Regions from separate parts of the Lysinibacillus sp. NPDC097287 genome, predicted to be linked through region 3. Evidence: riboswitches for the same ligand, from Rfam matches in the RefSeq annotation. Region 3 holds a riboswitch; each other region holds the start of a gene.
The links. A riboswitch is a leader RNA that binds a small molecule or an ion and turns the genes downstream of it on or off. The one in region 3 is predicted to bind cobalamin.

Region 1: another riboswitch for cobalamin. It lies ahead of ACIQ2D_RS13615 (ribonucleoside-diphosphate reductase subunit alpha); the one in region 3 lies ahead of ACIQ2D_RS09720 (FecCD family ABC transporter permease).
Region 2: another riboswitch for cobalamin. It lies ahead of ACIQ2D_RS11975 (hypothetical protein); the one in region 3 lies ahead of ACIQ2D_RS09720 (FecCD family ABC transporter permease).
Region 4: another riboswitch for cobalamin. It lies ahead of ACIQ2D_RS04925 ((2Fe-2S) ferredoxin domain-containing protein); the one in region 3 lies ahead of ACIQ2D_RS09720 (FecCD family ABC transporter permease).

What each region holds. Positions count from the first base shown of each region.
Region 1 is NZ_JBIWCX010000009.1:6,610-14,510, reverse strand. It holds gene ACIQ2D_RS13615 (ribonucleoside-diphosphate reductase subunit alpha) at 1-955, opposite strand, end outside; cobalamin riboswitch at 1,112-1,300, opposite strand; gene ACIQ2D_RS13610 (hypothetical protein) at 1,411-2,094, opposite strand; gene ACIQ2D_RS13605 (ECF transporter S component) at 2,091-2,585, opposite strand; gene ACIQ2D_RS13600 (bifunctional adenosylcobinamide kinase/adenosylcobinamide-phosphate guanylyltransferase) at 2,606-2,998, opposite strand; gene ACIQ2D_RS13595 (histidine phosphatase family protein) at 2,947-3,546, opposite strand; gene cobS (adenosylcobinamide-GDP ribazoletransferase) at 3,519-4,295, opposite strand; gene ACIQ2D_RS13585 (hypothetical protein) at 4,276-4,551, opposite strand; gene ACIQ2D_RS13580 (bifunctional adenosylcobinamide kinase/adenosylcobinamide-phosphate guanylyltransferase) at 4,780-5,355, opposite strand; gene ACIQ2D_RS13575 (histidine phosphatase family protein) at 5,370-5,978, opposite strand; gene ACIQ2D_RS13570 (pyridoxal phosphate-dependent aminotransferase) at 5,984-7,072, opposite strand; gene cbiB (adenosylcobinamide-phosphate synthase CbiB) at 7,059-7,901, opposite strand, start outside.
Region 2 is NZ_JBIWCX010000007.1:134,501-142,401, forward strand. It holds gene ACIQ2D_RS11970 (hypothetical protein) at 1-533, shown strand, start outside; cobalamin riboswitch at 800-1,019, shown strand; gene ACIQ2D_RS11975 (hypothetical protein) at 1,258-1,800, shown strand; gene ACIQ2D_RS11980 (ABC transporter substrate-binding protein) at 1,802-2,749, shown strand; gene ACIQ2D_RS11985 (tyrosine-protein phosphatase) at 2,926-3,705, shown strand; gene ACIQ2D_RS11990 (MATE family efflux transporter) at 4,055-5,419, shown strand; gene ACIQ2D_RS11995 (putative RNA methyltransferase) at 5,419-6,252, shown strand; gene ACIQ2D_RS12000 (lysophospholipid acyltransferase family protein) at 6,332-6,940, shown strand; gene ACIQ2D_RS12005 (low molecular weight protein-tyrosine-phosphatase) at 7,058-7,522, shown strand; gene ACIQ2D_RS12010 (YebC/PmpR family DNA-binding transcriptional regulator) at 7,850-7,901, shown strand, end outside.
Region 3 is NZ_JBIWCX010000005.1:145,754-153,654, reverse strand. It holds gene ACIQ2D_RS09725 (GTP-binding protein) at 1-665, opposite strand, end outside; cobalamin riboswitch at 852-1,038, shown strand; gene ACIQ2D_RS09720 (FecCD family ABC transporter permease) at 1,160-2,218, shown strand; gene ACIQ2D_RS09715 (ABC transporter ATP-binding protein) at 2,219-2,992, shown strand; gene ACIQ2D_RS09710 (ABC transporter substrate-binding protein) at 3,053-4,051, shown strand; gene ACIQ2D_RS09705 (precorrin-3B methylase) at 4,105-4,779, shown strand; gene ACIQ2D_RS09700 (class I SAM-dependent rRNA methyltransferase) at 5,047-6,243, opposite strand; gene ACIQ2D_RS09695 (alpha/beta hydrolase) at 6,370-7,299, opposite strand; gene ACIQ2D_RS09690 (dihydrofolate reductase) at 7,471-7,901, shown strand, end outside.
Region 4 is NZ_JBIWCX010000002.1:388,052-395,952, forward strand. It holds gene ACIQ2D_RS04885 (dTDP-4-dehydrorhamnose reductase family protein) at 1-691, opposite strand, end outside; gene ACIQ2D_RS04890 (polysaccharide biosynthesis protein) at 688-1,716, opposite strand; gene ACIQ2D_RS04895 (glycosyltransferase family 2 protein) at 1,751-2,350, opposite strand; gene ACIQ2D_RS04900 (GNAT family N-acetyltransferase) at 2,638-3,078, shown strand; gene ACIQ2D_RS04905 (energy-coupling factor ABC transporter ATP-binding protein) at 3,287-4,144, opposite strand; gene cbiQ (cobalt ECF transporter T component CbiQ) at 4,141-4,914, opposite strand; gene ACIQ2D_RS04915 (energy-coupling factor ABC transporter substrate-binding protein) at 4,920-5,192, opposite strand; gene ACIQ2D_RS04920 (energy-coupling factor ABC transporter permease) at 5,194-5,943, opposite strand; cobalamin riboswitch at 6,331-6,514, opposite strand; cobalamin riboswitch at 6,765-6,945, shown strand; gene ACIQ2D_RS04925 ((2Fe-2S) ferredoxin domain-containing protein) at 7,085-7,456, shown strand; gene cobJ (precorrin-3B C(17)-methyltransferase) at 7,464-7,901, shown strand, end outside.

The DNA of each region.
Region 1 (7,901 bases), on a different contig from region 3:
CACGTAAACGTTCGTCCCCATTATTTAGACGCAAATCTAAAAACGTAAAGATATCCTTATGCCAAATATCTAGATACACAGCAATTGCCCCTTGGCGCTGACCCAGCTGATCGACTGATACAGCAGTATTATTTAACTGCTTGATCCATGGTAGAACACCACTCGACGCACCTTTAAAGCCTTTAATCGATGAACCACGGCTTCGGATTTTACCCATATACACGCCAATGCCCCCACCGTTTTTCGATAAAGTCGCCACATCTGTATTCGTATCATAAATACTTTGCAGGCTATCATCGACTGTATCGATAAAGCAGCTAGATAATTGCCCGTGCGTTTTCCCCGCATTTGATAAAGTTGGTGTAGCAACCGTCATAAATAAATTACTCATCGCCCAGTAAGATTCACGTACCTTCTCTAAGCGATTTTCTGTTTCATCTTGCATAAGCGTCATCGCAATTACCATCCAACGTTCTTGCGGTAATTCGACTGGTGTTTTTGTATAGTCACGTACAACATAGCGGTCCATCAATGTTTTTAAACCGATATACGTAAACAGTTCATCTCGGCTTGGCTCTAGATATGATGCCAGCTCCGTTAATTCTTTCATGCTATATTTTGTCGTTAGATTTTCATGGTAAAGACCCGCTTCTGTGTAACGCACTAGCTGATCAGGGAATGATTTGTAAACCTCTTCCACATCGATACCACGTTGTTTCGCAAATTGGTCGTATAATTTTTCTAAATACACCTGTGCTGCGACAAATGTCCAGTACGGTTCTTCTTCGTCAATTAGGCTAAGCGTTTGTAAAATCATCGCATCTGCCCACGCTTCAAACGTAGCGTCCTCATTTTTTCGTAGCCAACGATCCGATAACCTTACAAAACTTTCAAGTTCATCCTCCGTGTACTTTTTCTTTAACTTAGCGATTTGCTGTTCGATTTGAATCGTCATATACTCTCTCCCTTTCTTTCAGCCACACAAAAAAGCGACCACACAACCTGTATCGGTTGCGTGGTCGCATAAAAATCGGAAATGGAAATGAAGGACATGTACACAAAGAAGTGGACAAATCTCTCGCCTCCACTTCTCAATCCCCGAAGAATGTGTTGCTGTCTTGAACGTAACGGCAGGTCTCCTGGCTCGTGCCTTTAGCCAAATGATCGCCTTCCCGTTTTTCACAGTGGCTTTTTGATCATTTGTCAGCACTCACAGTTGCGGGGACAGCTTCGGCTTTAGATGACTCTATTTCCGAATTCCCTATTAAACCATAATGGTACCGCTTGTCCAAAATACTATATATTGTGTTTTAACTCCTAAACAAATCTAACATATTGTGTTTAATGTTTCAAGAGGTGTTTTGCACTTTGTAGTTTACAAGCCACTACTTTTGCTCGAAGCAAGCCCAATTAACCTGTAGTTATACACAATTTCTCAAAATTTCTTGTGAAAATATTTTGGGCTAGTTTCTCTTTTTCGGGATGCAACCCGAGTAAAATGACAGTACATGGGCCTGCAGTTTTTGCAACATCTAGTGAGCATTCTACTTTTTTACCACCAAATAATCGTGAAAACTCAACTTGAAGTCCCTTTGAACCAACCGGCCAAACTTGCTGTACAATTTCTTTATGCCAGGCATCAAAAATAGGTTGTAACAGCGCAACATTTTCAGGCTGCTCTAGCACCTCATTACCAACAAGTGGCAGTCCGTATGTGTACCAAATTAGCTCACTATGCTCATATGCGGCACGCTTTTGTATCTCACCAATCATCGTGATAGATAAGCCTGATTGTAATGTTGGCATATTTGACTCAGAGGAACCATCTACGGGTGGACGAACTAGACCTATTTCATCAAATACCTGCTCAATTCCTGCTACATAGTGATTCCATGCTTCATCCCCTGAAAAATTAGCAAGTAAAATATGTGTAGGAATAGCATTAGCAGCGAGCTGCTCTAAAAATGTTACCCGTGCCGTTAAATATGCCGATAATTTGTCAGGTGCAGCCACAATATCTTGCGGTTTTTCACCAATGGCCGCGGCATTATCTGTTGTTGCGATCAAGCCGCCAATTCTTACTGCATTTCTCAATGTACTCGCCCTTCTTTTCGTACAAAAACTTTCGAAATGACTGGCATCGCTACAGCGACAATCACTAAGTTAATGAGTGTTGCCATGAACAGACCAGGTAATGCTCCCCAGAAAAATGCCGGACTAATGATGAAATAAAAAGGCAGTGGTGCAATGATACCATTTAAAACAAGTGCCACTGGCCATTTCCAAAATTTCAAACCTTTTTTATGCATAATACCAAATATCCACACTACTACAAACATTTCAGCTGCAATAATAAGATGCAATGGCCCAAGTGGGAATCCGGATGTTAGTGCCGTAATAAAATGCCCAATCATCCCTGCTACGCCAGCTAAAGTGGGTGATAAGAACGCTACACTCAAAAACGCAGGTGCAGAGTCTAGAGCCGCCGATGATACAGGCGACGGCACTTTAATAACAGCGCCAATAGCACAAATGGCTGCTACCATGGCTGTTAGCGTCAAGTTCATTATTTTTTGTCGATTCATTTCCATTTCCTCTTTTCTTTTTATTTTATCGTCTCGCCAATGCCATACCAAATACGAACAACTTGCTCCGCTTCCGCAAATAACGCCTGGTACAAACGACCACACGTATCACGGAGCAACCTCGCTTGTTTTTCCAATGGCACAACGCCGCGTCCCATATCCGTCACAATTATATACAGTACACATTTTTCTTCAAGAGCCTTTAGTCGTGTCAAAATTTGTTCGACAAGGACCTCATCTTCTTCTAAATTTTGTGTTATAAGCCATTTTTCTAAATTTTTTATTACTAACGCTTCGCAAGTTGGTTCGTTTTTAGGTAAAAAACCATCTGAGATCAAAACATCTTGCCCACTAAGCTCCTTCAGTACATAGTCGGTTTTCCCGTTATAGGCACCACCGATAAAGACATGCATCTCGCCCCCTCCTTCCAAGCCCTTTGTGAAAAGGTAAACGTGAACAGTACGTGATGTGGCACATCGTATGACCAGAATGGCTTTTCCTCTGGCGCGAATCGGACTAATAATGCTCGAATTACACCACCATGCACAACAAGTACATAGTCTTGATCCTCTTTTGGCAACGCTAGAAACCCTTCAACAACGCGAGCACTAAACTCATCAAAACCCTCACCATTTGGTGGGAAATTTAGGGCCGGATTATCTAACCATGCACAATACCGTTTGTCTGACTTTAATTCATCATATGTTTTGCCTTCAAATTCGCCAAAATTAGATTCCCGAAAACGAGCATCATGAATGTACATGGCATTCGGAAAATAACGAGCAGCTGTTTGCTGACAGCGCAATAAATCACTACCATATACCTTAGACACATTTTGGTCCACTATAGGGAGTACGGATGGATCCGCTAAAGGTGAATCCGTCCAGCCAAGATAACGTTTTTGAAGATTTTCTTTCGTCGGCGCATGTCGCATTATACGCACAGTAACAACGTCACCCATAACACGACCTCCATTCCTTCAATTAAAGCACCGAGTAAATCACCAGATACACCGCCAAAATTACGTAGTGTAAACTGACGGAACACAAAAAGTGCTACGGCTAAAACAACCAGCAAAACTAGAGGTGCTAATATACCACCCGTTACATAAACTACGCCACTAATCGCAATAGTAAATGTTACAGCCATCAGAGCTACAAGTACACCTGGTTTTATATGCGTTCTAAAAAAGTACGCAAGCCCCTTCTCCTTAGAACACTTCATTGAAATAAAGTAAAAAATCATACCCACTCTTGTGAAGAGTGGAATAAATAGCAATGACCATAACGCAAGCTTATCTTGAACAAATAATTCATGGAGGACCACAAATTTTCCGAGTACTAAAAATAACACTGACATAACACCGAATGCCCCAACACGTGGGTCATCTAAAATCTCAAGCCGCTTCTCTCGGTCACGATACGAAAAATACGCATCCCCCATATCGATAAAACCATCCAAATGGAGACCTCCCGTAAAGAACGCAAATAATCCTACAACTACAAAAGCTAGAAGCACTTCGCTACTTGCCGTCCACTCCGTTAATCCGTAAATACTTGCAGCCACAAGACTTCCCATAATGGCACCAACCCACGGTAAAAAGGCAAACATACCGGTAATCGTTGTTTTCGTCAGCGGAATTTCTTTATGTACAGGCAAGACTGTAAAAAACTGAAATGCGAGTAACACGCTATGCCATATATTTTTCAACGCTTTGCCCTCTTTCTTTTTTTGTAACCATCTTTATTTTTGATAAACTTATATAGATAAAATCGTCGAATGTTGAGCGAATCGACACTAACCTTGAGCGACCTACTCCCCATGTTGAGCGACTTGGCACTAAACATGAGCGATCTTCCTCACATGTTGAGCGATTCGGCACTAACCTTGAGCGACCTACTCCCCATGTTGAGCGACTTGGCACTAAACATGAGCGATCTTCCTCACATGTTGAGCGACTTGGCACTAACCTTGAGCGACCTACTCCTCATGTTGAGCGACTCGGCACTAACCTTGAGCGACCTACTCCCCATGTTGAGCGACTCGGTGCTAACCTTGAGCGAACTTCTCCCCATGTTGAGCGACTTGGCACTAACCTTGAGCGAACTTCTCCCCATGTTGAGCGACTCGGCACCAAACTTGAGCGACCTACTCTCCATATTGAGCGACTCGAAATCGCCTTGAAGCAACCTACTTATTTCCATTTCTTTACGATACCATAATTCATTTCATATGCATCATTTGCTACAAAAACGAACCATTGATGTAATTTCCCGAGCATTTGGCGATACAATTCGACCTCTTCACTCGTGTAAGGTGGCTCATCGAATAATTCATTGGACACGACAAAAAGCGTCACCTTTTTTCCCAGTAACGTCACAATCGATTCTTGCATTAAGCTTAATTTCTCCTCTAAGCAGCCGGGCTTTTCTACACATGGTGTCCCTGTATCGAAACCTTCATAAAATGCATTCGTTAGCCACGTTGTAACACAGTCCCATAGGACAACATCGCCTGCAACTAACTGACTAAAAGCAATACTAACATCATAAGGTGCCTCGATTGTGTTCCATGTTACCCCCTGTGCTAGACGATCCTCTCTATGCCGTATAATACGTTTTTCCATTTCTTTGTCTGTCGCCACGCCAGAAGCAACATAAACGAGCCGTTTTTCTCGTAACGGCTCGTTTTGATATTGAGCTACTGCAGCCTGTTCGGCAAAATGAGATTTGCCGCTGCGTACCCCACCTGTTATAAAAATAAGTGGCATGTTCTAACGCCTCCTTATTGTAAATGTAATGTACTGCCGATTTCTTTTACTTTCCATTGATCGTTTACTACATCCACAATTGTAACACTTGTGTCCTCAATCGTTGGTGGTGCCCATAATTGTTTAATACTTCTACCTAAAATAGCATTCACGATACATTTAATCGTTACACCATGAGACACAAGTAGAATTTTACCATCAGGATATTGATTGGCGATATTCTTTAATACATACATCGCGCGCTCCGTTACTGCACCAAAGCTTTCTGTATGAGTGGCTATAAATTGTGCTGGATAATCTGTATACACTTCATACTCGTAACGATCATGCTTAAGTATTTCCTCAATTGTCTTACCTTGCCAATTACCTAAATTAATTTCACGCAAATCATCTTCATAATGAATTGGCAAATTATTATCGTGAACTAAATAAGATAAAGTTTCCTTTGCACGCTCACTTGAACTACAGAATGCCGCTGCAAACTGCACATTCTTTAATTGTTCACCTAATTTTTTGGCATTCAGGATACCATCAGATGATAGTGGTGAATCAAGCCATCCCTGCAACCGATGTTCTTTATTCCAAACAGTTTCCCCATGTCTAACAAGATAGAACATTGTCATTTATCTCACCCTTGCTTATTTGTATTAAACCATTCCTCTAAACAGCTATGTAAACGGGACATAGCTGTAATGTCCTTCATCCCCACTCGGAACCATCTTCCGTCAAGCCCTTTAAAATTCTTCGTATGCCGTAAGACAATACCTTTCGCCAAACAATACGTAAAAAAATCATCTGGATCATTTGACTGCGGTAACGAAAAGCATACGTAGTTTGTTACACTGTTCGTAACTTGACAACCATGCTTTATTAAAAATTCATGTAACCAATGTCGTTGTGTAGTTGCATGCGCTATAGCATTGGTGCAATAATCTTTTTCATCTAAACAGCCTGCACCTATTACTAGTGCAAAGGCATTTAAATTCCAATGTGGTAGCATGTCCTTAAGTGTTGCCACAATTTCCGGACATGCCACTAAATAACCAAGGCGTAATCCAGGTATTGCGTACATTTTTGTCATTGAACGTACGACGATGACATGACGATTTTCCACGACGCTATCGATTAACGAAAAATCTTCGCTCACCCAATCTATAAACGCTTCATCAAAGATAAGATCACACTGAACCTTCGCCCCATGTGCAATTAATTCCGTCAATTCACTCATTTTAGGTAAAACACCAGTCGGATTATTTGGTGTACAAATGATTAATGCATCTGCCTCCACCATTTCCGCGAATAAACGGTCCATCGGCAAAGCATATTGTAAAACATCCTCAACAATAACTGATACAACGTCCGCATTTGCCGCCTTTAACGTCCGTTCGTATTCAGCAAACGTTGGATGAATGACAATTACTCGTTTATTTTCATATCTTCTTGCCAGTACGCTAAACAATTCTGATGCGCCATTTCCAAGTAACACTGAATCTTTAGATACCCCATGAAAAGATGCTACTTTCGATAAAAATGGTTCCCCATCCGGGTCAGGATAGCGCTGTATTAATGGATAAAATGTACGCCAACGTGCCTCAACAAATGGAGGGGGTCCCGCACAATTTACGTTTTCACTAAAATCATAAACATCTGTTGGCATAGCCAGCCCAAGCTGACCATACACATTTTGCGGATTTGCTCCGTGATTAGGCAATTGCAAGAATAAGCACCTCCACTGCTAACATCACGAGCGTAAAGAGTAAGGTCGCCACACGCATATGAATGACAGCTGTTGCAATATGCTCCTTCGTTAATGGGACCAATTTCTCTCCCATTGTCGCTCGAAAAGATTCAATACCTTGATATGAATTTTTGCCGCCCAGCTGTACACCTAATTGTACAGCTGTTGCTGCTTCTAAATAGCCGCTATTTGGACTTGGATGCTTTTTCGCGTCCCGCAACCAAATTTTCAAACGCTGGCCAAGTGACACCTTTGTTTCATTTTTCGTACCGAGTACCATTAGTAGCCCTGTTATACGGCTTGGTACAAAGTTCAACACATCATCTAGCTTTGCCGCAAACATGCCAAAGTCCTTATACGTTTCATTTTTATAGCCAATCATTGAGTCTAGTGTATTAACTGCCTTATAGCCCCATAAACCGACTGCGCCAAATAAAAATGCATAAAATAATGGCGCTGTTACTCCATCGCTCGTATTTTCTGATACTGTTTCCACGACACCACGCACAATTTCATCCTCGTCAAGTTTTTCTGTATCACGTCCGACAATCCATGATAGCTTAACACGTGCCTCTGAGAGATCACCTTTTACTAGTGGTTCGTACACAGCCATCGCTGCCTCTTTCAAACTACGTTGTGCCAAACCTATACCGATTAATAGTCCTTCCACAATAATGCCAAACATAAAGCTAACATTATAGCTAACAAGTAAAATTGCTGTCACAACAAACATTGTCGTACCCACAACTGCAAGTGCCATAATCATGCCTCGCGTTTTAAGCATTTTGCCTTTATTCCATAACTCAGT
Region 2 (7,901 bases), on a different contig from region 3:
TACAACTTTTTAGCAATTTGACTGAGCATGATCGTGATATCCAATATGAATCTTTTGAAGAGTTAATGAAAATTGTAAAGGAACCCGTAGATTGGACATATTCAGTCTGGGAGCAACTTATCAAGGCACTTACATTTAAAGATGAGCATATACGTGCACAATCAGCACAGTTTTTATGTGCACTTGCAGCAAAAAGTGATCCAGAAGAACGTGTATTAGAAGATTTTATGAAAATTTGGGCTGTAACTTATGATGAAAAAACCGTTACAGCAAGACATAGTTTACAATCGATTTGGCGTATCGGATTAGGTGGACAAGTGCAAAGGGATTTAGTTGTTTCGCATTTAGCGAAGCGATTCCATACATGTGTCGATGAAAAACATCCGTCACTTATTCGTTATGATATTATAGTATCCTTGAAAAATTTATTTGATGCAACAGGCGATACAAAACTATTAAATATTGCACAGAATTTAATCGAGAAAGAGCAAGATGCCAAATATAAAAAGAAATACAAGACAGCCTTACGTTAAATGTCAGGGACTTTTATTGATATAGTATATGGTAGATTTGAGGTATGAGATACAACATATGCGTAATTAAGGTTATTTTTATGGAATAATAAATCTATAATTTCCAATATAAATCAATGTGTTTTTTAGGTACATAGTGCACTGTTTTCCGTGCGTAAAAACAGAAATCCAGTCGTTAAAGAAAAATAGTGCTGGTTTTTGTGAGTATTTGCAACTTTTCGACTACTAAAGGGTGTTAATTTATGATAAACTGCTTAACAAGTGAATAATTCTTGCAGAATAAAGGTGCTAACTATTAGCATAATCGGGAATTCGGTGTAAGACCGAAGCTGTTTCCGCAACTGTAAGTGCAGAAGAAATAAGAGAATGCCACTGTCGAATGAAGAAAAATGCTTCTAGTAGATGGGAAGGCTCTTATGATTTCGCTACAAAATCATTGTAGTGAGCTGCACAAGCCAGGAGACCGACCTTTATTTGAGCGTATAAGCACTCTTCGGAAGATAGGAGGATATACGGCAAATACATATTGAACGTTATATGACGTGACCAATTATGCTATTTTCGTCGTTCCTTTTCGAAGAGGAGCGGCTTTTTTTATGGCTTTTTTATTGGTATATGGCATTCACGCCAGACTCAAAACGTTTGATGCGTGAATGGACTTATCAAAAGATATAGGGCCTTATAGCAGCGAGAATATCTTCATAGTAGAAAGAGGGGACCTTGTTTGAAGAAAGATGCACGCTATTCCTGTTACCCTTTCATGCGTGAAAAAGTAGCGACTGTCGATTTTGAAATTCGAACAGATTGCCTAACAACTCATGTAGGTGTGGCACTTGCAGCAGTCAAAAAAGAGATTGTTGAGGTAGTAAAAGAAGATCTACTTGAAATTTTACCTATGGCTTATCATGTCAACGGATCAGTACGTGGAAAATTAGCGGTTACTGACGAGGATTTAGCTTGGCTAAGTAGTCGTTATGATTTCTATGTGAGTCATGTAAAAGAAGCAATCCAAAGCTTTGTTTTACCACAGGGTACGGAAGCAGCAGCGGCGTTACACTTATGTCGTAGTGAGGCAAAAAAATCTTATCGTGCGCTCCATAAAGTTTCCGAGGAGAGAGAAGTACCAGAAATTCTATTTAATTATCTAGGTCTATTAGCAAACGTATTTTTTGTCATGGCTGTCTACATGAATCAACAAGCAGGCATTGCAGAAATTCCGTTTGTAAGTAAGTCTTACCCAATGAAAAAGAAAAAGGAGAATGTCTAAATTGAAAAAGATATTTAATTTCCAATGGCTTTCAGTATTAATGCTTGCATTTTTACTTGTAGGCTGTGGCACAGCAGAAGAAAACGCAAATGAGGATACATCAAAACAAGGCGCACAAAGTGAAGAATCAGGCTATAAAGTGAAGGATGACCGTGGGGTAGAAGTAGCTTTTGATGCAGTACCAGAAACAGTTGTTTCTTTACAACCTAGTAACACAGAGATTTTATTTGCATTAGGTGTTGGCGATAAAATCGTTGGCGCAACTGAGTATGATACGTACCCACCAGAAGCATTAGAAATCGAACGTGTTTCGGATTCAATGGTATTTAACAGTGAGCGTATTTTAGCATTAAATCCGGATGTAGTTATTGCCTATACAATTGGTGAAAAAGATGCACTAAAGGTACTTGAAGATGCTGGCGTAAAAGTATTTGTTATTCAATCAGCAACATCTTTTGAAGACGTTTACGGTGACATCGAGCAACTTGCTACTGTAATGGGTGTTAAAGACAAAGGTGAGCAGTTAAACAAAGAAATTAAAGCTAAAATCGCTGACGTACAAGCAAAATTAGCTGACGTAACAACACAAAAAAATGCATATTACGAAGTTAGTCCATTACCTAGCATTTATACGACTGCAGGAGGTACATTCCAACAGGAAATTTTAGATGCGGCTAAAGTAAACAATATTTTTGGCGATCAACAAGGGTGGATACAAGTTTCTGAAGAAGATATCATTGCTAAAAATCCTGAAGTTATTTTAACAACTAATAACTATATTGAAGATGCAGTTGGTGAAATTTTAGGTCGTAATGGCTGGAATACTATCCCGGCTGTTCAGAATAAAGAAGTGTTCCTACTAGATGCAGATACATTATCTCGTCCAGGACCACGTATTGGTGAAGCAGTTGAGCTAGTAGCAAAGGCTGTTTATCCTGAATTATTTTAATAAGTAAATGTTATAGGAAGTCGTCTCAATTATTGAGGCGATTTTTTTACTGTTGAATCCATTGTGAAAAGCCCAATCCTCAAGAAGAGCTTGCTTAGTGTAGAAATTGGTATTCTATTCTTTAATTCTATAAAATGGAGATATAGAGGATGGCTAAATCAAAGGAGGCGTAATGGATGAGACAATTTGACATGCAAGTTATTCCGTTTGAGGCAGTCTATAATTTCCGTGATATGGGTGGCTATAAGACAAAGGATGGACGTATTGTAAAGGATCGCTTGTTTTACCGCTCAGCAGCACTTGGTAAGATGACAGAGGCAGATAAAGAGCGCTTTGAAACGTTAGGGATTAAAACGATTTTCGATTACCGGGACGACCATGAAGCTCAGAGTAACCCGAATCCAGCATTTCCGAATACGAAGTATATTCAAATTCCCGCAAAGGGCATCCATGCTTTTGAAATGCCGACAAACGCTGAAAAGAAAATGGGTCGCCAAAATTTCTACAAAGTCGTCAATCCAGATATGTTCCGAGATTTTTATGCACAAATGCCATTTAATAACGCTTCCTTTAAAGAACTGATGGCAACGATTCAACAACCAGAAAACTTAGGTCTTGTTCATCATTGTGCAGTGGGAAAGGACCGTACAGGCATTGGCGGGGCACTGATTTTATTGGCGCTTGATGTACCTGAAGAGACAATCATACAGGATTATTTAGATACGAATATTTATCTCCGTCCAATGGTGGACCGTATGGCACAAGCTATTCAGCACGATTTTAATGATAAAGAATTACAACAATTTCACGCTCTAATGTCTGCTAGAGAAGATTATTTACAAGCAGCATTTAATGAAATGGATGTACGATATGGTTCAAAGGAGACATTTTTAGAACAAGAATTTAATCTGACAAAAGAGAAACGTGTGCAGTTACAGGCATATTGCTTACGTTAAATATATTCCTTCCCCCAAAAATGGGGGAGGGATATTTTTTTGAGGCTCTTCACTATAACGAGGGGTTGATTTCCGTTCCAGCTGGGCGCTTTCCGGGGGGGCGTCCGATGAGCCGCTTAGGGGCAACAGGATGTTGGTCACAAAGGCGTTGTCACAGGATGTGACGTATTTAGCCTTTGTTCCTCTGCTACGCTCACTCCAATCAACAAGCATTCAATATTGTTGGACTCTTTTAACCAAAGTCATCCCCGACTTCTGGTGATGAGCCTATTTTAAAAGAAAGTATGTTAAGATACAGTATATTTTCACTCCAAAAAGGAAGAAGTGACGTAAGTTGACTGATACAGTCATGAAGAAAAAAGGAGATGGACAGTTAAGTCTATTTCATTTAACATGGCCTATTTTCTTAGAAGTATTTTTATTTATGTTAATGGGGCTAGCTGATACATTTATGCTTAGTGCCTTATCGGATGATGCCGTTTCTGGTGTTGGCGCAGCCAATCAATATATTCATATTGCAATTTTAATCCTTGAAGTGGTCGGGAATGGGGCTGCGATAGTTGTGTCGCAATATTTAGGCTCGCGGCGTTATTTTGAAGCGGCGAGGATTTCTGCACTAGCGGTCACAATGAATGTAGCAGTCGGGTTGATCATGAGTATGGTGTTCTTCTTTGGTTCTAGTCATTTAATGAAGATGATGAATTTAAAAGGCGAAGTGCTTGTGCATGCGCAGAGTTATTTAGTGATTATTGGTAGTTTCATATTTTTACAGGCGATCATTAATGCGCTAGCGGCGGTCATTCGTGTACACGGCTGGACGAAACAAACGATGTACGTGTCACTTGGTATGAACATTTTGCACGTTGTATTGAACTACGGTTTGATTTTCGGTAACTTAGGTATGCCGGAGCTAGGTGTACAAGGGGCGGCTGTTTCTTCAGTTATTAGTAGAGCCATTGCGGTACTCGTGTTCTTCTGGTTGCTCTATCAAGTCATGGAAGTTCGTGTGAAGCTCGAATATTACTTTGCGTATTCAAAGGAATACGTGCGGAAAATTTTAAATATCGGCTTACCGTCAGCATTTGAGCAAGTGTTGTATCAGTTTTGCCAAATTGTGTTCTTATATTATGCAACATATTTAGGGGCAGAGACGTTAGCAGCAAGACAGTATGCGATGAATATTTCAATGTTTACATACTTATTCGCTATGGCGATTGGCATGGGGACAGCAATAATTATTGGACGTTATGTAGGTGCTGGTAATAAGGATGAGGCTTATCAGCAACTTTGGTTAAGTGTGCGTGCAGCATTTGCCTTTACGATTACAATGGTTATTATCGTGACGATTTTCAGAAAGCCATTAATCAGTATGTTTACTGACAATCCAGAGGTTATCAAAATAGGGGCTTCTGTATTGGCACTTAGTATTTTACTTGAAACAGGGCGTACGATGAATATTGTCATTATAAACTCGTTACGAGCGTCAGGGGATGCAAGATTCCCAGTGAAAATCGGATTCTTGTCGATGGTGTGTATGAGTTTGCCACTCGGTTATTTCCTTGTCTTCGTGTTAGATTGGGGCTTAATTGGGATTTGGCTAGCCATTTCAGCAGATGAATGGTTGCGGGCAATTATCGTATACTTTAGATGGAAAAGTAGGAAATGGGAGCGATATGCACTCGTTTCACCAACAGAAATAAAGGAGGCAAAATAGTGGGAGCATTATCAAAAAGAGCTGCAGGGGCGGCTTTGATGAACGAAAATATTATGTTATTTGCCTGCCCAATTTGTGCAACACAAATGCAAGTACGTGAACAAGGTAGCCTTGTTTGCACGGCAAATCATTCTTTTGATGTTGCCAAGCAAGGCTATGTAAATATGATGACACATGCAGCTACGTCAAAATATAGTAAGGAATTATTTGAATCGAGAAAGGCAATCATTGAAAGTGGAATATATGATTTACTAGAAGAAAAAATTGCAGATAAAATAGCAGGTGCAAAAACCGTATTAGATACAGGTTGCGGAGAAGGATCACATTTAGCGCGTATTATGACGCAACTCGATGGTGCTATTGGTGTGGGAATAGATATTGCCAAAGAGGGTATTTTAACTGCAGCACGTCATTATAGTGAGCAAATTTGGTGTGTCGGTGACTTAGCGAAAAGCCCATATGCGGAAACAAGCTTTGATGCAATTTTAAATATTTTATCGCCAGCAAACTACGGTGAGTTCAAACGACTCTTAACACCTGGTGGCTGCATCGTGAAAGTCGTTCCACAAAGTGGTTATTTACAGGAACTTCGTGCGCAGCTTTATGCAGATTCTGAGAAAGAAACGTATTCTAATGCTCAAACAGTGGAGCGTTTTAAAGAAAGTTTTGCAGAAGTGAGTATAGATCGTTTGACGTATACAATGCCATTAGCAATAGAACTGATACCAGCGTTGCTTGAAATGACACCAATGGGCTGGCATAAGACAGAGGATACGGAAGTAGCACTCACAGAAATTACGATAGATTTGGATATTTTGGTGGGCAAAATTTGATGAATTTTCATGCAATTGCAGTGTACTGGTATTTTCGATTACAATAGTCTTAATCAAAGTATAAGGTAGGAATGTGACAGTGTATAAATTAGCAGCAAACATTGTGAAAGCAATTTTTAAGTTGACGGGTTCTAAGGCTTGTATATATGAAGAGCAAAACTTACCGAAAGATGGTGGGTTTATCATCGCATGTACACATACAGGCTATGTTGATATTCTGAATTTAGGTATTTCCGTGTATCCACGTGAGATTCACTTTATGGCAAAAAAACAGTTGTTTGATATTAAGGGCCTTGGCTGGTTAATTAATCGTCTGAATGCATTTCCTGTAGACCGAGATAATCCTGGACCAAGTGTTATTAAAATTCCTTCACAATTACTGAAGGAAGGAAAAATTGTTGGGATTTTTCCATCGGGTACGCGTAACGCTGAAGGAACGGATTTGAAACAAGGAGCAATAACTATTGCTCAACTTTCTAAATCTCAAATCGTACCAGCTGCTTATGTCGGTGCGCGCACAGTAGGCGACGTTTTCAAAGGGCATAAAGGGTATTTAATTTACGGCGAGCCATTTTACGTTACAGGTAAAGGAAAAGATGGTCGTGAAGAATTTACGCAACATTTGGAAGCTGAACTTTTAAGGTTAACGGAAGAATTACATCAGCGTATTGCTGATCAAAAGAAGTAAATAATAACACTCAAAATCATTATGATTTTGAGTGTTTTAGCTTCATTCTTTTTTCAGTAGGTGTCTCAGTACAAACTGAATTACGTGAAGACGTAATTAATCGTAGGAGGAATAGTAATGATTCGTGTACTTTTTGTTTGTTTAGGAAATATTTGTCGTTCACCAATGGCAGAAGCAATCATGCGTGATTTAGTCATACAGCAAAATTTAGGGGACAAAATTGAAGTAGATTCAGCTGCGACAAGTACCAACCATATTGGGGAACCACCACATCGTGGCACGCAAGGGAAATTACGAGAATACGGTATTTCAACAACGGGGATGAAGGCGCGTCAATTGAAGAAGGACGATTTCGAACAATTCGATTATATAGTGGGGATGGATGAAAGTAATATTCGAAACATCAATATGATGCTTGGAAATCCAGACTCACCAAAGATTTTCCGCTTCTTAGATTTAACTGACCATAAAAAAGATGTGCCTGACCCATACTATACAGGTGATTTCCAAGAAACTTATGACTTGGTTGAGGAAGGTTGTCGGGCTTTATTGCAAAAGATTAAGCAAGAGCACCTGTTATAATTGAATGTGGCGATGAATAACGTCAAAGATTTATGGATCATCACCAAAATATGTGCTTGATTTAGAGTAAACATTGCTTTAAGTAAACACATGGAACGAAAGGCTCGCCCCCTGGAACGCGTCCGCCTGTAGTGGAATGTGCTGTCAAGTGATGATTTTAGTGTAGATCCAGATTTATAGGTGAATATAGAGGGAGAGTGCGCGTAATACGTATCATGCCTCTTTTTTTTTCGTGGTGAAGTAGTGTATAATACTACAGTATTTAAATACCATTTATTGTTGTATATCTAATATTTTTATAAATTAACTTGAAAGAGAGTGAAAATCATGGGTCGTAAGTGGAACAATATTAAAGAAAAAAAGGCGTCTAAAGACCAAA
Region 3 (7,901 bases):
AACTCCTTGATGCCAATATCTTTTAATGCAGATCCCATAAAGCAAGGAAAGGCTTGTTCTTCTTTAATCATTGCTTGCAAGCTTGAAAGGCAAGTAGGGGCATCTAGTGATTCAGTAAGAAAAGATTCGAGTAGTAGTTCGTCTCGTTCCGCAAGCCATTCGGCAACATGGCTTGATACATAGTCCGAACGAAGTGGCTCCTCTATAAGTAATACGTCATCTGAACATTCCTTCTGAAGCTGAGCCATAACCACTTTTACATCGGCACCTTCACGATCAATTTTATTGATGAAGAAAAATGTAGGGACATGATATTGACGTAGTAGTTGCCACACTGTTTCGGTATGTCCTTGCACTCCTTCAACCGCGCTCACGATAATGATTGCGTAGTCCATGACACGTATAGCACGCTCCATTTCTGGTGAAAAGTCGACGTGACCTGGTGTATCGATAAGTGTGTATGTATCATTACCGATTTGCATGCGACCTTGCTCTGCAAAAATAGTAATACCACGCGCACGTTCGATCGCATGATTATCTAAAAAGGTATCTTGGTGATCGACACGCCCTCTAGCTTGAATACTATTTGTATGGTAAAGAAGCTGCTCGGAGAAAGTTGTTTTTCCTGCATCGACATGAGCGAGCACGCCAATTGTTTTAAACATAAAAATCCTCATTTCTATCTTTCATTGTCTATTATTGTAACAGAAAATTTTCTAAAATTGATTTCTTGTAACATAAATAGGCTTTATGATTAAGTAGTGCTAATATATTAATGATTATTGTTAAATGGATAATTTTGTTTGATTGCTAGAATGAAATAGTTCTGCTATTCTAAATTTTATAACTAAATATGAAATAAATTTATTGGTGCACATGTCTTTGGGCATTTGCTTAAAAGGGAAATCGGTGTAATTCCGATGCTGTCCCGCAACTGTAAATGGGGAGTCTATACATTATGTCACTGTAGCTAAGCTATGGGAAGGCGTTTAGATGTTGAACCTAAGCCAGGATACCTGCCAATAATAGCAACACATTTACATAGAACCACGAGGATGGTTGTAGTGACAGGGAAGAGACGCCCATTATTTCACTATGACATCCTCTTGTAGACAAGGGGATTTTTTTTATGCCCTTTGTTTTAAGAGGGGAGAGCGTTTTGAAGAATCAAACAACAAGAAAGATAGCTCTACTACTAGTAGTACTAATTGGTGTCGTCTTTGTATCGACGACGATAGCAGTCATGGTGGGCTCTGTATCGATCACACCAAGTACAGTGTGGCGAGTAATTTTATCCCATGCGCCTTTCAATATGTTTGGCATTGAAGCGGACTGGAGTCGCTCACAAGAAATTATTATATGGCAAATTCGTACACCACGTGTATTACTAGCTATGATCGTTGGCGCTGGTCTAGCAATATCGGGTGCAGCTATTCAAGCACTAGTTCGTAATTCCATTGCAGATCCATATATTTTAGGCATATCATCAGGTGCATCCGTAGGGGCAACCTCTGTAATTTTACTTGGAGCTTTTTCCTTTTTAGGTATGTATGCGCTGTCATTCGCGGCATTTATTGGGGCGACAATTGCAGTGATAATTGTGTTTTTCCTAGCACGCGTACAGGGGCGAATATCAGTTATCCGTCTATTATTAGCTGGTATTGCTGTGTCACTGGTGCTATCGGCGATGACGAACTTTATGCTCATGATGTCGAAAGAAGAGGGCGGTCTGAAGGCAGTAATGTATTGGATGATGGGCAGCTTGGCTGGTGCAAAATGGGCGAATTTATCAATCCCATTCTTCGTATTTATTGTTGTCTATCTAATTTTACGACTACACTCGCGGCATTTGAATTTACTCTTACTTGGAGAGGAATCTGCAGTTACGCTCGGAGTAAATTTAGATAAATTTCGACTGCTTCTTATTCTATTAATCTCTCTGTTAACTGGTGTGTTAGTGGCAGTAAGCGGGGCAATTGGCTTTATCGGCCTTATCATTCCGCATATCGTACGAATGCTTGTTGGCTCTAATTATAAATTTGTATTACCAGTAAGTGCATTACTTGGTGCGATATTTTTAATATGGGCTGACGCTGTAGCGCGTATTGTCATTGCCCCAGAGGAAATGCCGATTGGGATAATAACGGCTTTATGTGGTTGTCCATTCTTTATTTGGATGCTACGCAAGCAAACATATTCATTCGGGGAGGGCGATTAAATGGTATTCGTTGCACAAAATCTTTCTTTTGCTGTGCAAAAGGCGAAGATATTGGAAAATGTTTCGATGCATATTCATGAGCGAGAGTTTGTTGGTTTAATTGGTCCTAATGGTAGTGGGAAATCCACGCTTTTAAAAAATATGTACCGGATGCTCAAGCCACAAGCAGGAGATGTGTTTTTATTTAATGAAAACATTTATAAGCAATCTGCAAAGGAGATGGCCAAACAGCTTGCTGTTGTAGGGCAGGAAACACCAGTGTTATTTGAGTTTACAGTAAAGGACCTTGTGGCTATGGGGCGTACGCCGCATAAACGACTCATTGAAGGCGATACGAAAGAAGACCATGATATTATTGAGCAATCGATGCGCCAAGCAGGCATTGTTCATTTAAAGGATCGTAATTTTAGCTCCTTATCCGGTGGTGAAAAAAAACGTGTCATTGTCGCAAGGGCATTAGCGCAGCAGGCAAAGGTCATGGTATTAGACGAGCCAACAAATCATTTAGATGTTCAGCATCAGCTACAGCTAATGGATTTAATACGAAGTTTACCTATTACAGTAGTGGCTGCTTTACATGATTTGAATATTGCAGCGACTTACTGTGACAAAATTTATGTGTTGCAAAACGGAGAAATCAGGGCCTACGGGGCACCACAAGATATATTAACACCGGCATTATTAAAAGATGTATTTGGTGTACATGCAGAGGTCAGCGTGCATCCTGTTACGAAAAAACCACATATTTTCTATATACCAGAGCAATTCTTGTAGTTAGCAAAGGGATCATAGATTTCTTTCTATATAATTTTTATCATTAAAGGAGAAATAGACATGAAGACATTAAAAAGAACGTGGCTTGTTCTTACAATTGCAACGTTAAGTATTCTAGCAGCTTGTGGGAACGGTGAAGAGCAGAAACCAGCAACACAAAGTGAACAGTTAGACCCAGCAAAAGCGGCAGCAACAGAGGTAATGATTGAAAATAACGATACGACACAGATTTATACAGAAGCACCTAAAAAAGCGATTAGTTTAAACCAGCATGTCACAGAAATTATGCTTGCATTAGGGTTAGAAGATTCAATGGTCGGAACAGCGTATTTAGATGATGAAATCTATGCACCTCTAAAAGACGTCTATGATAAAGTTCCAGTTTTGGCTGAGCAGTACCCTACAAAAGAGCAGGTGATTGACGCAGAAGCGGATTTTTTATATGCAGGTTGGAAGAGTGGCTTTAGTGAAAAGGGTGTCGGTACACCAGAAGAGCTTGAGGCACTAGGGATTCACACATATTTACATACATCTTCGAGCATCACAAAGCCTTTATTAGAGGATATTTTCACGGATATTCGTAATATCGCAAAAATATTCCAAGTAGAAGAGCACGGGGAAGCATTAATTGAACAGATGTCAAAAGAGGTAGAAGACATTCGAGCGAAGCTACCTCAGAGCGAGGATGAATTACGTGTCCTTATTTTTGATAGTGGTAAGCAAGATGTTACTACAGCAGGGCAAAATTTCATGAATGAGCTTGTCACTGTGGCAGGTGGTAAAAATATTTTTGGTGATGTTGAGTCTGGATGGACAACTGTTTCAAAAGAAGACACAGTAGAGCGCAACCCTGAAGTTATTGTTGTTATTGACTACGGGACTACTAGCGCAGAGGGAAAAATTAATTTCTTGAAAAATGATCCAGCGTTAAAAGAAACAGATGCGGTGATGAACGAGCGTTTTGTTATTTTACCATTATCGGCAGCATCAGAAGGTGTTCGTGCAGCTGAAGCCATTCAAATTTTAGCACAAGGATTTTATCCTAAGAGTTTTCAATAAAGAAGTGGGGCTGGCAATATGCTGGCTCCTTTTTCATAAGGGGAGAGGTAACCATGTCGATAAATGCATTTAAACATAATATTCCTGACAAAACATTTGCAAAGTTAAATACGGAAGGTGAATTTACTCGTCTTGCAGTAAGTCCTGGTATTATCAATAAGCATTATACACCGCTGCAATTTCAAAAAATCGCGGAAGTAATCGGAGAGAATGGGGCGATTAAATATTCTGCGTCCTATAGTATTCTGCTATCCGTGCCAACGATTGAGGTACCGAGAATGAGACAGGAGCTGGAAGAGGCAGGCTTATATATTGCCCAGCAAGGTCATATTGTGTCGATGAAAGCATGTGATTTTTGTGATGGGGATAAGATGGAGGCAGCAATGATTACAGAAGAGCTGTACGAACGGCTAGAAGGTACAGAGGTACCGAAAAGACTGCGCGTCAATATGAACGGTTGTGCATCAGCTTGCTACAATGCAGTTTATGACGAAATAGGGCTTGTTTATCAGAAAGATAGTTTTGATGTTTATTTAGGAGCTGTGCCAATGGGAAGACATGCACAGGCAGGGGAGTTATTTGCCAAAAAAGTACCTGTACAGTTTATTGAACAACTGTTACAGGCAATTATTGCGGGCTATCAAGCATATGCTCGTCAAGACGAACCATTTCACAAATATTATCATCGAACGAAATCTGCTGATTATTGGGAGCGGCTTATACAATAATGGGGCTGTCCTAAAAGAAAATAGTTTGCTGAGAGTATCTATTTTTTGATATACAGATAAAAATCCGCGTATACTCCTGCGGTAACATAATTTGCGACGAAAGCGTGAGTGAACGTAGCGGCAGGAGCACGCACAAGACGTAAGACGCAATAAACCGCTCGTAGCGAGGATTGCGACTTACGCTGTGCCCGCGGAAAGCGAAGCGGATTTTTACCATATAGAAAGCAAATTGTTCTGCTCAAAGGGACTTATTGGATAGCCTCTTTTTTAGTTTAACTTTTGAATGAAAACAACTTTTAGGTAATTAAATTCAGGGAACTCACGTGGTACTCGGAAATCCTTTGGTAGCCCAAATTCCTCAACGATTTTGTAACGTGTATTTGTTTCTTTAAATGCTTGGTCGATAAAGCCTTTGAATTTCTTCATGCCAAAGCTTGCATTGTTTGTTGAAGCGACAATGACACCATTTTTCTCGGTAATAGCGATTGTATCTATTAAAAGCTTTGGATAATCTTTCGCAGTCGAGAACGTCATTTGCTTCGTACGAGCAAAGCTAGGTGGATCTAATACAACCAGGTCAAATTTTAAGTTGTGGCGTTGTGCATATTTGAAATATTGGAACACGTCCATCACTTTGATGTCCTGTGCCTCGTAATCAATTGCGTTGACACTAAACTGTTCAATAGTTTTAGATAAACTGCGCTTTGCAACATCTACACTCGTTGTCTTCGTAGCACCACCAAGTGCTGCTGCGACTGAGAATGCGCCAGTGTAAGAGAACGTATTAAGCATGTTCGAACCTTTTGCGTAGCGCTCACGAATTGCAAGACGAACCTCACGCTGATCAAGGAAAATGCCTGTCATCGCACCGTCATTTAAATTGACTGCATAGTTCATACCGTTTTCTTTCACGATTAATGGGAATTCACCGGGTGTACCCATGACAAAATCATCTTGTTCTATATACTGCCCTTTACTATCAAAGCGTTTCTTCTCGTAAATCGCTTTATAATTTACAGTTTCAGAAAGTGCTTCATAGACAGCATCCTTGAAAGAGTATATGCCTTCACTATACCAGCTCACCATATAGTAGCCGTCAAAAAAGTCTATCGTTAAGCCACCGATGCCGTCGCCCTCACCGTTAAAGGCACGAAACGCCGTAGTGTTAGGATTGTTAAAGAAGCCTTCACGGTTTTGAATGGCTTTTTTGAATTTTTTTGCAAAGAATGCCGTGTCAATTTCTTCTTCGGCATCTGTTGTTAACAACCAGCCAATCCCTTTATTTTGTAAGCCGTAATAACCAGTTCCAATAAATCGATTGTGAATATCTAGTATGCGTAATAGAGCACCTTCCTCGGCAGGGAGTTTACGTGCATCGACTGCATCTTTTGAAATTAGTGGGTAGCCTTTTTTTAATGGGCCTGCAAATTGATTGTTGATTTGTAGTGCAATTGTTTGTGTCATGTTGTCATCCTTTAAAATGCATTTTGCTCTATTATCGCATTGTTTTAGGAGGATAGACAAATAATTTTATCTTTTTTCAGCAAATGGCATGACATCAGCTGAAAAAAGATAAGTCTCAGGACGTAATTACGATAAAGTGTAATTGATAAACGTTGCAATTTTTTCGACTGTTTCAATCGTAGCTTCCTCAAAATACTCCATTTTACTGAAATAACTGTGGATTAAACCAGGCATAACGATATGTTGGACCTCTACACCAGCTGCGGATAGTTTTTCTGCATAGCTTATGCCTTCATCGAACAGCACATCTGCTTCAGCCGCGAGTAAAATTGTTTTCGGTAAATCTCTAAAATCTTCTGCTTGAAGAGGTGACACTAAAGGATTAGATAGGTTATCTTCTGTTAAATAATGTCCTGTAAACCACTCCATTCCCACTGTGTCTAAACCGAAATGTGCGCCGAATTTCTCATAGGAATCCATTGTGAAATTGATGTTTGTCACTGGATAAATCAGGGCTTGTGCAGTAATTTTTGGTCCATTTTCTCGTTTTGCAATATGTGTCATAACCGTTGCTAAATTACCACCAGCACTATCACCAACGACGATTAAATGTGCCGGATCTCCCTGTAATTCTGCGGCATGTTCATATACCCAAATTAGCGCGTCGTATGCGTCATAAACAGGCGTTGGGAATGGGAATTCTGGTGCTAGTCGGTAATCAACCGATACAACGATAGCTTGTGATTTCTCAGCTAGTAGCTGACAACCGGCATCTGCTGACTCTAAATCTCCAAACACCCAGCCACCGCCGTGGTAGTACACAATGATTGGTAGTGTTTTTCCGTGGATAGGTGTGTAAATACGAACATTAATTTTTGCGCCATCGCGTACTGTTATTTTTTTATCTTCGATGGAAGCAAGAGTTGGTGTAAGCGAAGATTGCCATTTTGGAACAGTGCGTGAAGCTCTAGCCTCTGCTGGTGTCATTTCGTAATAATGTAACCCTGTATCATTTGCTTCTATGTAGCGAATTGCTTCGTTTGTTAATTGTGTCATCTTCATCATTCCTTTTTCGTAACGTTTGTAATTTTTATTATAAACTATTCTTATGAAAATACTAGGGATTAATATTGGAAAAGAAAATTATTTTAAAAGAAGGGAAATATTTCAGTTAGTATGCGAAAATATGTTTATAATATAGGGATATATCCAACTTGGAGGGACAAAATGATTTCATTAATTGTGGCACATGCCGAACAGCGCGTAATTGGCTATGAAAACGATATGCCTTGGCATTTGCCAGGGGAACTACAATATTTTAAGGCGCAAACGATGGGCAAGCCTATTATTATGGGGCGTAAAACGTTCGAATCTATTGGACGACCGTTACCTGGACGCCGTAACATTGTTATTACACGAAATGAAAGTTATAAAGCAGACGGTATAGAAACAGTGGCAAGTTTAGATGATGCACTTAAGCTTGCTGGGGATGTACCTGAAATTATGATTATTGGTGGGGAGCAAATTTTCCGACTTGCTTTGCCAATAGCAGATCGACTTTATGTAACAACAATTCATCATTCATTTCCTGGGGACACATATTTCCCTGAATACGAAGCGGATTTTGTTGAAGTTTCGGCACAAGAGCCAATAACAAC
Region 4 (7,901 bases), on a different contig from region 3:
TATTTTCTTTTAGATGTTTATTGAATAATTGGAGTAAATCAAACTTATTAATATTCGTAGGATTGACGAGATGGTAGATTCCAGTGAGGTCTTCTGTTGCTGCTTTTTCTATTGCCTTTGCTAAGGTTAACGTCGTTACACCGTTCCAAATTGCGCCTGTGTACCCATTAATAGTACCGTGCTGCTTCATGAACCAATTAAATAAGCCAATGCCACTTTCCTTCATATCGGGACCAATAATCGAATTTCTGAATGTTAAGTGCCTGTCACTATCAATTTCTCCTAAACTTTTTGTGCAGTCATAAAAACTTTCGCCATCATGCTTGCTTTTTTCGTTATAGGGAGCTGCTTTTCCTGAGAAAACACAGTCAGTACTTAGATGAATAAACAATGTATCTGTATCTTTTAATATATTGACAATTGCGTGTGGCAAATAACTATTAAGAAAAACTGCTTTATCAGGGTTTTTATCACATGCCTCATTTAAAACCCCGATGCAATTAATGATGACATCATAGTCGTTGAGTAAAATCCACCGTAAAAAAGAAGAATCCGTAATATCACCAGTACTACTTTTGCCAAAAGGTAAGTGAGTTCTCGAATAGGTAGTGACGTTATGCCCATTCTCACGTAAGTAGTGGGTGATCGTGTGACCGGCCATTCCTGTTGCGCCAAGAACTAGAAATTTCATGGTTTTCCTCCCTTCCATTTATGTAATTCTTCCTGAATGTATGGCAGTTTTAATAGTTTTTCCTTTATTTCTTCTATAGAAAGTATTTTTGTATTATTGGAGTTATATTCATCTGTTAGCGTAATTTTGGGAGAGCCTTCTTCAAGGTACTTACTATAATTTAAATCACGATTATCCGCAGGTATTTTATAAAAGTTACCCATATCGATTGCTTTTGCTGCTTCTTCCTTTGTTAATAGAACCTCATAAATTTTTTCCCCATGGCGTGTGCCAATAATGTTCACTTTATTTTGTACATTAAATAATTCGAGTAGGGCTTGCGCTAAATCAGCGATATGTGCAGCCGGAGATTTTTGGACCATTATGTCTCCATTTTCTGCGTTTGAAAAAGCATATAATACTAATTCGACAGCTTCATCAAGACTCATCATAAATCGTGTCATTTTGGGGTCTGTAACGGTTAATGGTTTGTCAGCTTTTATTTGTTCGATGAATAGGGGGATGACAGATCCACGTGATGCCATTACGTTACCGTATCTTGTGCCGCATATTAGTGTTTGGCTAGAAGTTAGCATCCTGGACTTGGCGATAAACGTTTTCTCCATCATTGCTTTTGAAATGCCCATTGCGTTGACAGGGTAGGCAGCTTTATCTGTAGAGAGGCAAATTACTTTTTTTACTCCTGCATTTATCGCAGCAGTTAATACATTATCTGTGCCTAGCACATTTGTTTTAACAGCTTCAAGTGGAAAAAACTCGCAGGAGGGAACTTGCTTTAGGGCTGCAGCATGGAAGACAAAATCCACATTATACATTGCATTATGGATGCTTTGAATATCGCGAACATCCCCAATGAAAAATTTGATTTTATTATTTTGGTATAAAATCCGCATATCATCTTGTTTTTTTTCATCACGAGAGAAAATCCGAATTTCCTTAATATCTGTCATTAAAAATCTTTCCAATACCGCGTTTCCAAAAGACCCAGTACCACCTGTTATCAGCAATGTTTTATCTTTAAACATCGTCTTGAAATTCCTCCCCCCTAGTTGCTAGGCATTACTTAAGCCCTCTTAGATGCAAATCATACTCAGAATTTTCTCTAGGGAAATTATACCAGTATGCCAATAATTCAGTGTACTTGGCTGTAGGATTGGAATTCATAAGTGCACAATTGAAGTCCCAATCTCCGGCAATATCTGTTCTTTTGGTAAATTTCGCCTCGCCGATAATACTTCTACGGATAATTTTAAATTGCCCGGGTAATGAATAACGATTGGATTCATCTTTGATAAAAGTGTATCCAGCTTTCGTTAACATATTGTAATAATAGATGTCATAGGTTCCATCAACTTGTGCCAATACATTTCTAATTGCAGGCAAGTAATGATCATCACTATCGATGATTGCGACATAATCACCAGTTGCTTCTGCAATGCATCGATTATAGGTATCACTTGCACCAATGTTGGTTTCATTTACTAATATTTTTAAGGAAGGGCAATTTTTTTTATAGTCTTTTAATATCGCTAAAGTACGATCCGTAGAGCCGTCATCGCAGACGATAATCTCATAGGCATACTCTTTTGGAATGCTATCAAGCATTGTCAAAATCCATTCTTCACTATTGTAAGCCGGTGTTAAAAAGCTAATTTTCATAAAAATACATCAATCCATTCATCAATTATTAATACCCTGAAAATTACATGATGCTATTGTGGTTAATTGAGTTTTTCAAAGAACCATCATTTTTGACCAAAAAATTGAACTTCGCCTTCCTAATCTACTATATGCAAGCATACGAAACGTCTTTAGGCCAATGATTTAGGGCGGTCAATAGAATATGAAACTAGCAGATTGTATACTTGATATTGATAATTTCGCGAAGTATAATTCACAGAAAAGCTTGAAGGAATTTTCAAGATGATAAATGGAAGGGGATTATGATGGAGATAGTTCGTGCAACGATGAATGATTTAGAGGATCTAACAATACTTTTCGATGAATATCGCCAGTTTTACGGTCATGGATCAGATGTGAGTAGCGCAAAGGCTTTTTTACAATTACGACTTGCGTTAAATGAATCTATTATTTTTTTAGCTGTTCAAGATGGTAAAACAGTTGGCTTCACACAGTTATACCCAACTTTTTCATCGGTAGCTTTACAACGAGCGTTTATTTTAAATGATTTGTATGTTACAGACGATGCGAGGGGATTAGGCGCTGGGAAGGCATTAACTGAGATGGTATTCCAGTATAGTCAACAACAGCACGCTCGCTATGTAACACTTCAAACAGCACCTGATAATGTAAATGCCCGTGGGCTCTATGAGAAGTTAGGTATGAAGCAAGATGAATACTGTAATTATGTGAAATATTTTGATTAAGAAAAAGCATGGGGAAGTCCAATAAGTCAATTTAAGCAGAACAACTGCCTTTCTATATGGTAAAAATCCGCTTCGCTTTCCGCGGGCACAGTGTAAGTCGCAACCCTCGCTACGCGCGGTTTGTTGCGTCATACGTCTTGTGCTGTTCCCGCAGGAGTCTACGCGCATTTTCACCTTTATATCAAAAAATAGAATACTATCTTTTCTTTTAGGACAACCCCATACTTTTTTTAAGTTGTTCAATTAGTTGTTGCAGATCATGCTTAGAACGAGGTAAGGGAATATTTTTGTCGAATAACTTTTTATTTTGTAAAGTGATTGCCATTTCAAATACCCAAGGTCGTTCCAGGTGTGCTCTTTCTAGTACATCTTCTTGATGGAAGAGTGTGACTGGATCACCGTTATAAATGATTTGACCTTCTTCCATCACAAGGATAATATCAGACCACTCATAAGCAAGCTGAATGTCGTGGGTGGCAAGTAAAATTGTACGTTCGCCGTTTTCTAATTTAGCTAAGTATTGTAGTACTTGTGCGGCATAATAATTATCTAATCCTGCAGTGGGCTCATCTAGCAGTAATACAGAAGGCTCCATCGCAAGGACACCAGCCATTGCGACGCGTTTTTTCTGCCCAACACTTAAGAAGTGAATGGGCTTTTCGAGTAAATCTTCAACCTCTGTTTGTGCGACGGCCCAAGCGATATTTTCTTCAATTTTTTCCGCGGACCAACCGAGATTGAGTGGACCGAAGGCAATGTCTTGCTTGACCGTACCAGAAAAAAGCTGATTGTCGGCATCTTGGAACACGATTCCGACTTGTTGACGCAATAGTTTTAACGCTTTTCTGTTATAGCGTAGTTTTTCCCCACAAAATGAAATACTGCCCGATGTTGGTTGGAATATTCCGTTTAAATGCTGAAATAATGTCGATTTTCCAGCGCCATTATGACCTAGAATTGCGATTTTCTTCCCCTTAGGAATTTGTAGCGTAATATTCGTCAATGCATGTGTACCGTCTGCATAGGTATACGATAAATGCTTGAGATCAAAGTAAAGTTCCGTCATGAGATAATCCCTCCAGAAATGACGAATAATATGGCAATCCCAGCGATACAGAGCCAGTTTTTCTTGCTATAAGCAGCAGTTTCCTGCCAGTAAACAGGCTCACCACCACGTGCCTGCATCGCGTTATTTAATTCACGACTACGCTGGAACATTTCTGAAAATAATGCCGCAATTAGCATTGATGCAGAGCGCAGCCACTGCATAGGCGAATGGTAGCCGAGTCGTGCTTGCTGGGCAAGGTGGATTTTTTGCATGCTTTCTAAAAAGATGAAAATGAAGCGATACGTTAATTCTACTAATTCAACGAATAGCACTGGTAGACGCCATTGTCGTAACACATAGCAAATTGACTGCACCGACGTCGTTAATATTAAAAAGTAGAGACAGCTAATGCTACCAAGCACGATGAAAAATAGCTCCTGTGCCGTTGCAACACTTGATGTACCGATAAAGATCGTCCATGTACTCAGTTGGAAATCCAAAATGTGTGACGGCAAAACACTAGAAGAAGGTGCAATAGAAACCAAAATTGTCACTATGCTCGAGAGTAGGAAAAACCCTGGAAGCAGTAGTAGTTTTGCATAATACGTAAAGGGGATTTTTGCGGCTAAAATGATAAAAGCACTCATTACGATAAATGTAATGAGTGAAATATGTTCATCTCGAATAAAAAGCGACAGTAGTAGTAACCCAAGTGAAAACGTCATCTTTTCTAGTGGATGAACAGATGCTAGTTTATTCATGTAAGCATATTTATCAATGAGTAACATCGCTGTTAACCTTCTTTATGTTTGCCGCGCATGAAACCGATAAAATAGCCGATAAAACCAGCACCGATTGCAGCTTGTAGCACGAATAATAAGCTCTCAATTTCACCACTTGGTGGCTCCCAAATACTTTCAAACCATGGCTCATACTCTGCGTTAATTTCACCAATTGCTGCTTCTGCTTCTCCATCAGCACCACCGAATTCAGCGCCCTTTTGTATGAATAGGGGAAGGATGGCAAGGAACACGACAATTCCTAGTAACAGTAAATTTTTTTTCATCTTAATGTGCCTCCTTTGCTGAGAATACACGTAATGCTTTTAATTCGCGGACGTTGTATTTTTTCAGGAAGTTCATGACAATTACCGTTAAAATCCCTTCACTAATTGCAAGTGGAATTTGTGTTAAGGCAAAGATACTAGCAAATTTAGTGAGTGAAGCCATAAAGCCACCAACTTCAGATGGGAAAGCAAGTGCAAGTTGAACAGATGTCACAATATATGTACCTAAATCACCAAGCATAGCTGCAAAGAATACAGCTAGTGAGAATGATAAGCCAATCTTTTGTGCCCCTTTAAAAATAAAATAGACGATAAACGGTCCGACAACGGCCATTGAGAAGACATTTGCTCCTAATGTTGTTAGCCCACCATGTGCTAAAAGTAAAGATTGGAATAATAATACGATTGTACCGATCACGCTCATTGCTAATGGTCCGAATAAAACGGTACCAAGCCCAACACCTGTAGGATGTGAGCAACTGCCTGTTACAGAAGGGATTTTTAGAGCTGATAAGACAAATGCAAAGGCACCTGAAAGGCCTAGCATCATTTTAGTTTCCGGATTCTCATCTATTGTTTTACGAATAGAACGTAATCCTAAAATAATAAATGGAATCGATACGACCCACCAAAAAATTGCCCATTCAATCGGCAAAAAGCCTTCCATAATGTGCATAGCAAATGCACGATTTGGCACCATGATAAATGCCAATAAGAAATAACTAAGCTTCCAAATTGAAAATTTCACCATTCTTCCTCCTTTTGTTTTATTGATTCATCACCAAAGGTCGTGGATGACATTTGACGAAAGTGCATATTGATTTTAAACTGCCAGTTGATTGTAGTGGAGACTGGGCGACTCCTGGGGGATTAGCGTCCCAGATGAGACCCTGGAGCGAGCATAGCGAAACTGTGTTTTGTTGCGAAAGCGAAGCGTCAGCAACCAGTGAAGCGGCTCTTCGGACGCCCCCCGGAAAGCGCCCAGTCGGAACGGAAATCAACCCTAAGTTATGGTGATGAATCTTTTTTAGCGTGTGCAATAAAAAAAGCACTTCTCCTTTTTGGAAAAGTGCATAGCTGAAAAAAAGCAAATGAAAAACGATTTGCTAAGCTGCACACCTATCCGCGTAGGTTGAAACTTGTCACGTATTTTTTGGCAGGTCTCCTGGCTTTAGTTCATCGTTTTATAGGTCTTCCCATCCGTTGGACAGTGACATATCTATAAAAACTCCCTAGTACAGTGGCGGGACCGCGCCGGACTTGAACCGGCTTCCCTTTTAAGTAAAATGTAAGCATCTTACACCAAAAAATGTTATTGTTGTGAGTTTTCAGGACAAAGTGTAACACGGCTCAAGGAAAATAATCCATCCCTTTTTGGAAAAATATTTATTTTCAGTAAGTTTGATGTAGAAAATTCTGATAAATTAAAGCAAAGTCAGGTAGTATTCTAGGAAATATTTGTCGAAAAATTATGGAGAATAGAACATTTTAAAAAAGAGATGTTGAAATTTTAGAATAATGAGCTATGATAGAAACAGTTTTTATTAATATTTTAACAATCTAAAAATTTAATATAATTACATCTATAAGTGCTCGAAATCGTTCGAGATAATAGGGAAATCGGTGCGAATCCGGTACAGCCCCCGCTACTGTAATAGCTGATGAAATCGCAAATGCCACTGGTGCAAACTTGGGAAGGTGCGAAAGTAAAATGAAGCTTAAGTCAGGAAACCTGCTTAATTGATGGCATGCAAACTTTTCGGAGGGAGAAGTTGAAGCGAGGGCGGGAATCTGTATATATCCGTGTTCATTCGGCTTCAATAAAACCTTTACTCTTCGTCTTGAGTGAAGGTTTTTTTCTTTTTCCTAGAAGGAATGAGGGGAGAAATACTTTGACAACATGGAATTTAGAAGGCATGAAAACGCATCTTTTTATCTGCAATGGCAGTAGTTGCATGAAAAAAGATGGGGAAGATATTACACAGGTGATTCGAGATGAAATACAAACACTGGCACTTGATAAAGAAATACATACGACAAGAACACGTTGTAATGGCAGATGTAAGGATGCTTGTGTAGTTATTGCATATCCGCAGGGCAATTGGTACCGAGTGCCAACGACTGAACATGCAAGAGCGCTTGTACAAGATTTACATCATGAATCTTTACATAGCGAGCATGTGTTTACACTAAGTGAAGGTACGTTACAACGAACAGCACAAACGACTGCTATTAAAGGGATTGAGAAAGTGAAAGAGGGGTAATTGGACAGTGCAAAAAGGAAAAATTTTCGTTGTTGGCTTTGGCCCGGGCGATTTCAAACATATTACAACGCGTGCTGTAGAGGCACTGCAACAAAGTGAATTTATTATTGGTTATAAAACATATGTGGAATTGATTGAAGATTTAGTTAGCGCAAAATCCATTGTAAGTACGGGAATGACTGAAGAAGTATCACGTGCGCAAGAAGCCGTTCGTCAGGCAGAAGCGGGAGGGATCGTGTCGGTCATTTCCAGTGGAGATTCTGGCGTATACGGAATGGCCGGGCTGGTCTATGAAGTGTTAATCGAGCTTGGTTGGACAGAAGCGACTGGTATTGAAGTAGAAATCGTCCCTGGTATTTCTGCTATTAATTCTTGTGCCAGTTTACTAGGCGCACCGATTATGCATGATTCATGCACGATAAGTTTAAGTGACCATTTAACGCCG